One region of the Acerihabitans sp. TG2 genome, then DNA from elsewhere that is predicted to be linked to it. Evidence: predicted binding sites of a transcription regulator. Region 1 holds the regulator's gene; each other region holds the start of a gene.
What was found. Region 1 encodes Fur, which represses iron uptake genes when iron is present. Its sites were predicted from a motif close to ATAATAATGAGAACNACTATCAA; they were not measured.
Positions count from the first base shown of each region.

Region 2: ftnA (non-heme ferritin) is a predicted target of Fur. The motif match lies at 2,274-2,296, and genes of this name have one in related genera.
Region 3: SJI19_RS00705 (Nramp family divalent metal transporter) is a predicted target of Fur. The motif match lies at 3,083-3,105, and genes of this name have one in related genera.

Region 1 is NZ_JAYGJO010000021.1:64,247-68,560, forward strand. It holds gene glnS (glutamine--tRNA ligase) at 1-381, shown strand, start outside; partial or broken gene SJI19_RS17335 (RpiB/LacA/LacB family sugar-phosphate isomerase) at 464-739, shown strand; gene fur (ferric iron uptake transcriptional regulator) at 855-1,325, opposite strand; gene fldA (flavodoxin FldA) at 1,654-2,169, opposite strand; gene ybfE (LexA regulated protein) at 2,349-2,648, opposite strand; gene SJI19_RS17355 (alpha/beta fold hydrolase) at 3,001-3,774, opposite strand; gene seqA (replication initiation negative regulator SeqA) at 3,978-4,314, shown strand, end outside.
Region 2 is NZ_JAYGJO010000031.1:43,561-47,874, reverse strand. It holds gene SJI19_RS21030 (YebY family protein) at 93-440, opposite strand; gene copD (copper homeostasis membrane protein CopD) at 495-1,379, opposite strand; gene ftnA (non-heme ferritin) at 1,581-2,096, opposite strand; gene exoX (exodeoxyribonuclease X) at 3,091-3,768, shown strand; gene SJI19_RS21010 (S9 family peptidase) at 3,790-4,314, opposite strand, start outside.
Region 3 is NZ_JAYGJO010000001.1:145,271-149,584, forward strand. It holds tRNA gene SJI19_RS00685 (tRNA-Ala) at 14-89, shown strand; tRNA gene SJI19_RS00690 (tRNA-Ala) at 137-212, shown strand; gene SJI19_RS00695 (aKG-HExxH-type peptide beta-hydroxylase) at 496-1,125, opposite strand; gene SJI19_RS00700 (NupC/NupG family nucleoside CNT transporter) at 1,577-2,761, opposite strand; gene SJI19_RS00705 (Nramp family divalent metal transporter) at 3,109-4,314, shown strand, end outside.

The DNA of each region.
Region 1 (4,314 bases):
GGTGAAATCACCACCCTTTATTGCAGTTATGATCCTGAGACCCTAAGCAAAGATCCGGCGGATGGCCGCAAGGTCAAGGGTGTGATCCATTGGGTATCGGTCACGCATGGGGTTGCAGCTGAGTTTCGGTTATACGATCGGCTGTTTAGCGATGCCAATCCTGCTGCGGCGGAGGATTTTCTTTCGACGCTGAATCCGCAATCGCTGGTGATTAAGCAAGGTTTTGTGGAAGCCAGCGTCTTAAACGCAGAAATAGGCCAGCCGTACCAGTTTGAGCGTGAAGGCTATTTCTGTGCTGATAGTCGTTATTTCACCAAGCAGACGCCGGTGTTCAACCGCACCGTCGGCCTGCGAGATACCTGGACGAAAACCGGCGCCTGATGGCTGGTTACCTTCGTGCTAATACCAACGCTGCCGAGGCAGCGTTTTTTATGTGCGCTGGTCATGGCGCGTAGCGCCTTTGGGTATTTTGATCTGTGGCACTGGGATCGGTATATCCATTACAGCCAATAAGTTACGCGGTATCCGGGCGGTAGTATGCCGCGAACCTTACTCGGCCCGGTTGTCGCGCCAGCATAACGATACCCATATTCTGGCATTTGGCGCGCGGGTGGTGGGCTGTGGGTTAGCAAAAATGATCGTGGATAGCGGGTTGACGGCAGGATTTGAAGGGAAGCGGCACCAGCGACGGATTGATCTTATAAGTCAAATCGAACGCGAAGAAGAGGGTAACAACTAACAAAACGCCGCCTGGTTGCTGGTTGCCTGGCGGACGTTGGGATGATTGGCGTAGCCTTTTAAGTAAACAAGTTAAGCAAACAAGTTAAGCAAACAGGGTTACGTTTGAAGACCTGTTACTCTTGGGTGCTATTTAGCACATCTTTATGATCGTGCAGAGTTTCGTCTTCACGGCAGTTGCCGTCTTCACAATGTCCGTAAAGATATAAACTGTGGTTAGTCAGTTTGATATTGTGTTTTTTGGCGATATCACGCTGGCGCGCCTCAATGAATTCATCACGGAATTCGATCACTTTGCCACAGTCCAGACAGATCAAATGATCATGATGATATTGCTGGGTTAATTCAAAAACGGATTTACCGCCTTCAAAGTTATGGCGGGTGACGATACCGGCGTCATCAAACTGATTCAGTACACGATACACCGTAGCCAAGCCAATTTCTTCACCCATATCAATGAGTTTTTTGTAGAGATCCTCCGCACTGACGTGATGGCATTCCGGAGCTTGCAACACTTCCAGAATCTTCAGTCTGGGAAGGGTGACTTTCAGGCCGGCCTTCTTCAATGCAATATTATTGTCAGTCATGCGGGTATAGTCCTGTTACTTTGAGAATCTGATTGTAGGCTAACATAGCCTATAACATCGGTCGGCCCGAAAAATATGACGTCACCTCATTATAAGACTGCCTGTCCAAAATGAAAACTACGCCTTGTTAACCACTATAGCCCGTTTTGTGGGGCACATTTTGCAACATTTTAATGAAAAAGGCGAAACTGCTGCACTATTGTACCGCTTTGTGAGCGAAAGCTAAAAATTTGTATCTATTCATTCGACAGGGAGAACCTATCGACAAGTAAGACTGGCCGCCACAATGGATGACGGCCGACGTATTTTGTCAGTGCCGGATGATCAATTAACCGAGTTTCAATTCCTGGCTAATATGTTTAACCCAGCCATCAACACGTTCGTTGGTCAGTTCAGGCTGGCGATCTTCATCAATGGCCAGTCCGATAAAATGAGTGTCGTCCGCCAGCCCCTTTGAGGCTTCGAAATGATAACCTGCAGTCGGCCAGTGACCGATGATAGTGGCACCGTTCGGTTCGATAATGTCGCGGATAGTGCCCATGGCATCACAAAAATACTCTGCATAGTCTTCCTGGTCACCACATCCGAACAGGGCGACGGTTTTACCGGAGAAGTCAATTTCCTCAAGTGTAGGGAAAAAATCATCCCAGTCACACTGTGCTTCACCGTAATACCAGGTAGGGATGCCCAACAACAGCGTATCGAACCTTGCCAGATCTTCCTTACTGCTTTTGGCAATGTCATGAACTTCAGCAACGTCAGGCCCAAGTTGCTTCTGGATCATTTTGGCAATATTTTCGGTATTGCCGGTGTCACTGCCAAAAAAAATGCCTACAGTTGCCATGAATTTGAAAACCTCTTAAATATTAAGGATATGTTCTGTAATAGGATCATTTAGGTTCCCGGGCAATGATAGCAGACCATATCAACAGGAGGAACTCGTTCTGCCAGGGTTTTGTTGCAAAATCCGTCTCTTTAGGCGCGCAGTACCGACAAAGCGCGTCGCCGCCGGGCGGTAGTCGGTTACTCTTCCCGCTCGGCCGCTGCCTGTTGCCGCTCCAGCTCGGCCAGTAAAATCAATTCAATCAGTTCACTGCGCGACAGATTTTGCCGACAGGCCAACTCATTTAACGCATCCACCGCCTGGGCGTTGATTTTTAGTTCGACCCGGCGCAGGCCACGTACTTTATCTCGTCGCAGCTGGTTACGCTTGTTGATGCGCAACTGTTCATCGCGGGACAGTGGGTTGGTCTTCGGGCGGCCCGGACGTCGCTCATCAATAAACAAATCCAGGGTGGTGCGGTCCGTTTGTTCTTTTGCCATAGGTCATGAAGGGATTGTGCATCAAAAAGCGGGCGGGCAATGGCCGCGACGGCAAACCTGCTGCTGGTTTCACCGTTGGGGAACGATCACCCGTTACGTTATTTTCCCCGACTTCAGGCCTGGAAAAATAAATACCCTAAATAATTCGAGTAGCAAGAATGCGGTAACCTCAAACATCCCCAATGCGTACTGAGCGGCTGGGGGATGGCAAAATCAACGCACCTGCAACACAAACTATGACGGTACAGCGCGCCATGTTACCCCACCCCGACCTGATACGACAATAATAAACTCAAGCTTGTCCAGTGTACCGTCCATAACGGCCAACGAGGCTTACCGGTAGCTCATCATGTTACGCCTCTAATCCGTCCAAAAAACGCTCAATGGCGCGCAGCGTCGCTGCGGGTTTTTCCGCATGGACCCAGTGACCTGCACCGGCCACCACATGGGCCCGCGCCTGTGGAAACTGTCGTTGGATCGCACTTCGATAGCCATCGTCCAAATAAGCGGATTTTTCACCACGGACAAATAATACCGGGCCATTCCAGGGTGCCGATTCCCGCCAATTGATGAGCGCAGGGTAATTCTGCCATAGGGCCTCAAGGTTAAACCGCCATTCTCCCTGATGAAATGATTTCAGCAGAAATTGGATCGTGCCGGGATCGGCGATATCCTCGCGCATCAACGCTGCCGCTTCAGTCCGGTGGGTCACACCGGCGGCACTGACGTTGCGCAGTGCGGTGAACACATTGTCGTGATGGCGCTCGGCATAGGCCACCGGGGCCATATCAATGACCACCAGTGCGTGGATGCGTTCGCCAAGACGTGCGGACAATCTCATCGCCACCTTACCGCCCATGGAATGGCCTATCACAATACAGTTTTCCATGGCCAATTGGTCCAGCAAGGCCGCCACGTCACTGCTCATGGCATCATAACCGGCGTCGGCATCGTGAGGTGATAGCCCATGGTTGCGTAGATCAATTTGCAACGTGGTGTGGCGCTCTTGCAGTGGCCGGGCCAACACACCAAGATTATCCAGGCTGCCGAACAGACCGTGCAATAACACTACCGCTGGACTACCGTCGTCACGTAGGGCCGGTTGCAGACGATAATGTAATTTCATCATAATCCTCTTAACGACGGGAAAGTCAGTAAGCGTATCATGAGTTTCCACCCCTTGCGCCGCAAAAAAACGCCTTTGTCGGCCATCCTCGTCGGGGGTTAATCCGACTTTTTACACAAGTCCGCTACTAGCGCTATTCGCCGGAGCGGTTTAGCTTGTATAATCCTGTTGATTGATTTATGAGAAGAAAGCCCCGGGAAAAGATGAAAACTATTGAAGTCGACGAAGACCTGTACCGCTATATCGCTGGTCATACCCAACATATTGGCGAAAGCGCCTCGGATATTTTGCGCCGCATGCTCAAGTTTGACGCGCAAAACCGTAGCGTAGCTCAAGCCAAACCGGCGCAGCAACAGATGCAGCAACCGGAGCCGTCCCAACCGGATGCCGTCACGCCGCTGCGCGATCGGGTGAGGACGATGCGCGAGTTGTTGCTCTCCGATATCTATGCGGAACAGCGCAAGGCAGTCGATCGCTTTACGCTGGTGCTGACCACCCTATATCAGATCTCTCCCGCGCAGTTCGCTGAGGTGGCAGATC
Region 2 (4,314 bases), on a different contig from region 1:
AAAATGCAACTTTGTGATATCAAGCACATCCTATTTTATTAACATAGTCAATTATTAGTAAGCTACCAAAATAGTTTGGGCATTTGTGATGGTTATTTTGGCGTATCACACAGTTGGCTGGCACGTGCCACAAACGGCTCAATACTCATTTTTTGCCCTGGGCGTGACGGATCATCGAGTAAAATCGTGTCTATGGGCACCGCCTTGATCTGACCAGATTTCATCGCCTGATTGGCTTGCTCATTCAGAGGATACTGCATTAACGTGCTCATATTCAGCGCTAGCAACGCGCCGTTAGGTCGGCAAAGTAGTTGAACTTCTTCTTTGGTAAATGCCCATTGCTTCCCATATTGGAATTTACTGATAGTGATAATTTGCGCCGCACTGGCGGATTGAGCCGCCAGGGCTATCAATACCACCACCATGTTACGAATTTTCATACCGTTCTTTAATCCTCAAGTTAACGTGCCGCCCAACAGCGCCACGTGAAAATATCAGGGTTCAAAGGTAGCAAATACACTCACCAGCAGCAGGACAGCACCTCCCAGTACGATTTCTGTCAGGGTGAGTACCTGCAACAGGCGGATTGCCCTGGCGGGATGTGATCTCAGCATGGGCACCACAGCATATCGATTGGCGATGGCTATACCCACCATGGTGATCACCACACCCATTTTTATCATGAGCAGCAGTTGGTAGCGCGATGTCCAGTCTAGCGGCCATTGGCCGAGCACCAGGGCAGTATTAACACTACCGGACACGATCACCAGGGCCACGGCAAAATGGGCGCTGCGCGAAAAACGAATGAGTGCCCGTAGTGCGTCTGGTCGGGTTGTTTGACTCAGCAGCGGCAGGCAGACAGTCAGGGGGACCAGACAGCCAAGCCACCAAGCTGCGGATAACAGGTGTACCATCTGATTTGCGCGTTGCAATCCGCCCCGTATACCGTCATACATAGCGGAATGCCCTACCAGAGCCATGCTGATCAGCAGGCCGCTATAAACCGCCAGCAACTGTCGATGACGTACGGGGGAAAGCGGTAGCCGACCGGCGATGATCACCGCCAGCAACGCCAGCAGCATGTGCCATTGCCATACGGTCCCGAATGCGGTGTGTAATACCGCCAGCCAGATGTCAGGACGTTGGGTATCAGACCAACCCTCGCCCATTAATCCGGCCTGCAGAATCAGAATGCCCAGGGCGGTCAGTAGGCTAAAAACGGCCATAAAACGGCCAATACCCGCCAGACGCGCGCGCATATAGGGCCGTAACGTTGCTGGGGTGAGGCATTCACAAAACAGCGCAATACCGAATCCTTGCATAATAGCGGTGATATGAATAAATCGAGTGGCTGAATAACAGGCTGCAAGGCTTAACATAATATTACGCTGAGACGGTCATGAGATGATGAATACCTCTGAGACCACATGCTGTGTGGCTGTGAACATTTTACGTTGCGTCCCCGGGCAAATCGGTGCAAAAAAAACGCTGCCGTTACCCCCACTTACCTGGAAGCAAGCTGATGATAACGGCTGCCGGGGCTGATGTCGAGCACCCCTAAGACGGGAGTGGACGCTGCCTTAGATAGGCGTGGAGGTATTACCGCCACCGTTCATTTTTTTCAGATCCTGGTCAATCAGGAACAGCCCGTCGTTATTGGTGTTGACCAACGAAAGCTTATCGAGGATGGACTTGAACAGTTTTTCTTCTTCGTGTTGTTCGGAGACATACCACTGTAGGAAGTTAAACGTAGAGTAATCCTGTGAGGTGATGGCAGTGTGTGCGAGCTGGTTAATTTTTTGCGTAATCAGCTGTTCATGCTCGTAGGTGCGCTGAAAAAGTTCCGCCAATGACGTGTAAACGGTAGGTGGTGCTTCGATAGCACCCAGCACCGGCATGCTCCCCGTGTCATTGAGGTAGTCAAACAGCCGACGCATATGATCCATTTCTTCGCGTGATTGGGTTTTGAGGAAAGCTGACGCGCCTTCATACCCTTTATCGCTGCACCAGGCGCTCATTTGCAGGTAGAGATTAGCGGAAAAAAATTCCAGATTTAATTGTTCATTCAGCTTAGTCGCCATTTCTGGTTTTAACATGAGGGCATCCTTGAAGATATTTTTAGATTGAGATATTCATTATGCCCAAATGATAACAAAAACCATACCATTATTTAACTAGCAGATTGCGTTAATTAATTTCAATTATAAATCAGCATATTATATATTTTATCTTGATTCTTTCATCTACACAAAAATGATCGTTTAAAATGAATAGTGATAAGCATTCTTATTTGTATGATGAATAATCATATTCCTCATTCCGCAGCAATGGCATAATATTTGAAACACATTATTCAGTACAAACTGATAAATGAATATCGATCTTGCGACGTCTGGGGGTAGCCTGTGGTCCGCGCGACACGGTGCCGATTGTTGCCGAGTTGCTTGCGCAGGATCACCCGGTGTGGCTGCGCGGCGATTTTCTTTCGCGCGCGGGTTGATGTTTTAGCAGCAAACCCCAATTAAATTTTCGTGTTTGCCTTATGAAGCGGGAAAATAGTGTCTTCATGCCCTATACTGCACATTAAGCTTACACCCGTCCTGTTTCAAGCCGCAGGTGCATCGATGGAGCACACCCGAGTGACTTAGCACAGTAAGCCTATTGGGGTTCTTTTGCGTGTCATCTTTTTGCAGCTCGAAATCTGCTGGGTATTTAGGCGATTTACAGGTTGGCGGTCACTGTCCCACATAAGCCAGTTGGGCCGGGGTCTTCCTCCGAGTCTTCAGCCCGCGATGGGCACGGAAATAGCACAATTTGACTTGATTAACTTGGCCAACTGGCAGTTAATCAAGCCTACATTTCCGGTTCTTTTATAGAGAGGCAAATATGAGTAAGGGAATGGATCGTAAGAAAGACGCGAAGAAGAAACCGCTGAAATCGCCGGAAGAAAAACGCGCTGATAAGCGCAACAGAAAGTCCCAGCCTGATATTGTTTGAGGCTAACCAATCATAAACCCGCATCTGATGCGGGTTTTTTGTTGGCACGATTCAGGTCATAATGGGCGCTGCTTAGCCTGAAAAGGAATAATTATGGCTTTTCGAGTCATCGATACAGAAACCTGTGGCCTCGACGGCGGAGTCGTCGAGGTGGCTTCGATTGACGTGGAAAACGGGCAGTTGTTCAATCCCATGAGCGATTTGGTCAATCCCGATCGCGCCATCGGATATGAAGCGATGGCCATTCATCATATTACCGAAGCCATGGTGGAGCATAAACCACGCATTGCCAAGGTCGTTGGTCGTTACCACGGTAGTCAATATTACGTCGCCCATAATGCCGCGTTCGATCGCCGAATGTTGCCCGAAATGCATGGACAATGGATTTGCACCCTTAAACTCGCACGTAAGCTTTACCCCGGTCTGAAGTACGGTAACCAGCATCTGCGTTATGCCCTTAACCTGACGGTCACCCTGCCTGAAGGGCTCTATCCACACCGCGCTTTGTACGATTGTTACATTACGGCAGCCCTGTTGGTAAAAATCATGGACGACTCCGGCTGGAGCGCTGCACAGATGGTGGCGTTAAGTAACGAAGCGACGTTGGTCACCACATTGAAATTCGGTAAATACCGTGGTCAGTTGCTGGAGCAGGTAGCCAAGGAAGATCCGGGTTATCTGCAGTGGATGTTGGCTAATTTGAAAGACCTGTCTGGGGATCTGCGTTTTAGTATTAATCACTATCTGAACCAGGATGCAGCGGCACGTTAAACCGGTGCCGCCATTGGTTTGTTAGTGCAGATCGGCCAAGGAAAGAATGAAGGTATATTCCATCGCGATACCTTCATACCCTTTGAACCGCCCTGATTTACCGCCGTGACCGGCATCCATGTCGGTGCAAAGCAGCAATAGATTGTCATTGGTTTTGCTGGCGCGGAGCTTGGCGACCCATTTTACCGGCTCCCAATATTGTACCTGCGAATCATGCAGACCGGTGGTCACCAGCAAATGAGGATAGTCTTGCGCGCTGACCTGGTCATACGGGCTGTAGCGCTTTATATAGTCGTAGTAGGCCTGCTCTTCAGGATTACCCCATTCATCATATTCACCGGTGGTCAGCGGAATACTGTCGTCCAACATGGTGGTCACCACATCCACAAACGGCACTTGCGCCACGACACCCTTGAACAAATGTGGAGCCATGTTGATCACTGCGCCCATCAACAACCCACCCGCGCTGCCACCCATGGCAAACGCCCGTTGCTTATCGCCATAACCCTGCGCCAGCAAATAGTGGCTTACGTCGATAAAGTCATT
Region 3 (4,314 bases), on a different contig from region 1:
ATATATCAGGAATGGGGCTATAGCTCAGCTGGGAGAGCGCTTGCATGGCATGCAAGAGGTCAGCGGTTCGATCCCGCTTAGCTCCACCAATCACCAGGTTGGTTTGATCTATCGGTAGTGTGTTCGGGGTACTTTTGGGGCTATAGCTCAGCTGGGAGAGCGCTTGCATGGCATGCAAGAGGTCAGCGGTTCGATCCCGCTTAGCTCCACCAAATTAAAAAACCGGCTTATGGCCGGTCTTTGCGTATTGATTTGCCTTGCAATCAATAATACATGTTCCAATAATTATTTTTTGCTGTATATCGAGTATAATAAAAAAATATAATGACACAACAGTATAAACCCTGTGTAGCGGTCATTGCGCCAACAAAAAGCGTCGTTGGCAGTAAAATAAATAGATTTACCATAAAAGTTTGGTTATCAACTACAGGTATATATCAGCTTTTTTAGCATCACCCTTAAAAAATGGCATGTCGGCAACCGTGCCCATAATTTTCAGTCGAAATTCCATAGCTCGCAAATACCGATATAAATACGCCGGCCAATATCTGTCAATACCGCATGTTGCTTGATGGTGTTATGGGTGTCTTGCAGTTTTTTGAATACAACAGCAAACCTTTCGCGGCATTCTTCTACATACGGGCTTGAATTGTTTTGCACTATTGCATTAAAGACATAGCAAATTCGTGACAACACAAAAAACGCATGAAATATTCCAATCATCGGTCGATTATCTTCACGTAGCGGCGCGGCATAAAGCTCTTGAGGATTATTGACCACCAACTCATCAAAAGAGTTAATGATGTTCAGTGCGGTATGACCGCACTCATGTGCCAGAATGCCCACATAGTACGGAATCGTGTGCTCCTTGTGGGTATAAACAAACATCGCTCCCCACAGGTAAAAGTTACTCGCAGATCGCAAAAAACAAGATCCGTCTTGCGTCTCACTCGTCAGATAAATCGCGTGGATAAACGTATTGATTTCTGCAAATGCAGGGCTCACCTGCTGTCGAATCACAGCGATCGCCCTATGAATTTTTTTGGTTTCATTAATGGCGAGCTGTGGGTCGTCACAATACCCGAACCCAAATTGGCGCTCATCTTGGAAAATCTCTAACATCATTTTTTTATCAAAAGATGAATCATGGGAGGTTATGGGTGAAATACACAATGCTTCTGCAGCAGGCCGTTCATTGATATAAAGTAAATACTTTATCGCCTCGCGGTGCTGTCCTGCCTGCGCATATTTGGCTGAAAGGTAATAAGCGTTTCTCTAACGCCTACGTATCATTAATCAAAGGCCACTCTGCATGCAACAGATGTTTTCAGAAGATTAAGCCTGTAATATAAACCAACAATAATCATGGTGACATTATTCCATGTTATTTCATTATATTTTAAGTTATAAAATTACGTGTGATGCCTTGTGGGTACTGGTGCCCGGCCACCAATGTCGTTGTGACCTGTTAACACCGCTAAAACTACCGGCTGCAGCGGCGGCATAAAAAAAGGCCGGATTGCGCCGGCCCCAACGGCCCTCAGGCCGTTAATGATAACGATTGTTAACCGCGAGGTTATAACACCAACCCGGCGATGGAAGCAGAGAGAATACTCACCAGCGTGGAGCCGTATACCAGTTTCAGGCCAAAGCGTGATACCACGTTACCCTGATGTTCATTGAGGCCCTTGATGGCGCCGGCAACGATGCCAATGGACGAGAAGTTGGCAAACGACACCAGGAACACCGACAGGATGCCGACGGAGTGTGCGGACAATTGGCTGGCGACTTTTTGCAAATCCATCATGGCAACGAATTCATTAGACACCAGTTTGGTGGCCATGATGCTGCCGACCCGCAGCGCCTCGTCACCCTGGACCCCCATAACACGGGCGAAAGGATAAAAAATGTAACCGAGGATGCCTTGAAAGCTGATACCGAACACCAGGCTGAACAAGGCATTTACTGCCGCGATGATGGCAATAAAGCCAATCAGCATCGCAGCGACGATGATCGCCACTCTAAAGCCTGCCAGGATATAGTCCCCGAGCATTTCAAAAAAACTCTGTCCTTCATGCAGATTACTCATCTGCAGCTCTTCTTCTTTTTCCACCTGATAGGGATTGATCAACGACAGCACGATAAAGGTGCTGAACATATTCAATACCAATGCAGCCACCACGTAGCGAGGCTCCAGCATGGTCATATACGCGCCCACAATGGACATGGACACGGTGGACATGGCGGTCGCCGCCATGGTGTACATGCGGCGTTCCGACATTTTTCCCAAAATATCTTTATACGCGATAAAGTTTTCCGATTGGCCCAAAATCAGCGAGCTTACGGCATTGAACGATTCCAGCTTGCCCATACCGTTAATTTTTGACAGCAGGGTGCCGATGATCCGGATAATAAGGGGCAGTACCCGAATATGCTGCAAAATACCGATTAACGCGGAAATAAATACGATTGGGCATAACACATTCAAGAAAAAGAAGGCTAAACCCTGTTTGTTCATATTACCGAAAACGAAACCGGTCCCCTCGGCGGCAAAGCCTAATAACTTATCAAATAATGCCGAAAACCCTTGGACAAAGCCTAGGCCAACCTGAGAGTTGAGGAAAAAATAGGCAAGCAAGACTTCAATGACCAACAATTGAACGATAAAACGCAACCTGATTTTTTTACGATCGTGGCTAACCAATAACGCCAGAATTGCCACAACGGCAAGTGCTAGGACAAAATGAAAAATCCGGGACATAGGTGCTCCAATTATGAGGCAGGCAGTAATTCGCCGCTCATTCTATGTAACGGCAGAACCAAAAACGAGTTATAAGTTGCAAATATAAAAAAATCATCTATTAGAATATTAAGATAAAGATTTGTTCACGTTTTTAGGCCTAAAAAAGAAAAAAAGTTGGGGTGATGTTATTTTTTTGTGCTATAGTAATTTAGATTATATCTGTAATTCCTATAATAATTTTCCGTAAATGAAACTGTCCCCAGGCTGGGTTGTGGCCCTGTCTCACATGCTTATCACCCTCATCTATCGCAGAGATAAGTCGAAACGTAATTAATGCGCTTGATAATTATTATCACTTGGATAGGATGAAGCTAAAACAATGCACTAAAGGGGTCACATCTATGTGGAATAGCCGAACCGCAGAAGGTGTCAGCCGTGCCTCACGCCGGGTGAAGCTCTCGTTGCTCGGCCCGGCGTTTATTGCGGCGATTGGTTATATCGATCCCGGTAATTTCGCTACCAACATTCAGGCCGGCGCCAGCTTTGGCTACCGGTTGTTGTGGGTCGTGGTGTGGGCAAACATTATGGCTATGCTGATCCAGCTTTTATCGGCTAAGCTGGGTATCGCTACCGGTAAAAATCTGGCTGAGCATATTCGCGATCGTTTCCCCCGTCCCGCCGTCTGGGCCTATTGGATTCAAGCGGAAATTATTGCGATGGCCACTGACTTGGCGGAATTTGTCGGCGCTGCCATTGGGTTTAAGATGCTACTGGGTGTGTCGTTGCTGCAAGGGGCAATCATCACTGGTATCGTGACATTTCTTATTCTTATGCTGCAGCAGCGGGGGCAAAAGCCGCTGGAGTGGGTGATTGGCGGGCTGCTGTTATTTGTTGCTGGTGCTTATATTGCCGAGCTGTTTTATTCCCGGCCCGATATGATTCAATTGGGTAAAGGCATGCTGCTTCCCTCGTTACCCAATGGCAACGCGGTATTTCTGGCAGCCGGGGTGCTAGGTGCGACAATTATGCCTCACGTGATTTACTTACATTCGTCCCTTACTCAACATGGGCAATACGGTAATCGGGCGCAGCGCTACTCCTCTACCAAGCTGGATGTGGCTATCGCCATGACGATTGCCGGTTTTGTTAATCTGGCCATGATGGCCACTGCGGCGGCGGCCTTTCATTTTAGCGGTCATACCGGTATTGCAGATCTTGATGCAGCCTACCTGACGCTCACACCGCTGTTAAACCACACGGCGGCAACAGTGTTCGGACTGAGCCTGGTGGCCGCAGGGCTCTCCTCCACCGTGGTGGGCACCATGGCCGGTCAGGTGGTTATGCAAGGTTTTGTACACTTTCGCATTCCGCTGCTGCTGCGCAGAATCATCACCATGCTGCCGTCATTTGTGGTTATTCTCATGGGGTTGGACCCGACCAGAATGCTGGTGCTCAGTCAGGTATTGTTAAGCTTTGGCATCGCGCTGGCGCTGGTGCCGCTGCTGGCTTTTACCGGCAATCGTGCATTGATGGGTGATATGGTGAACTCGGCCATGATTCAAGGGATTGGC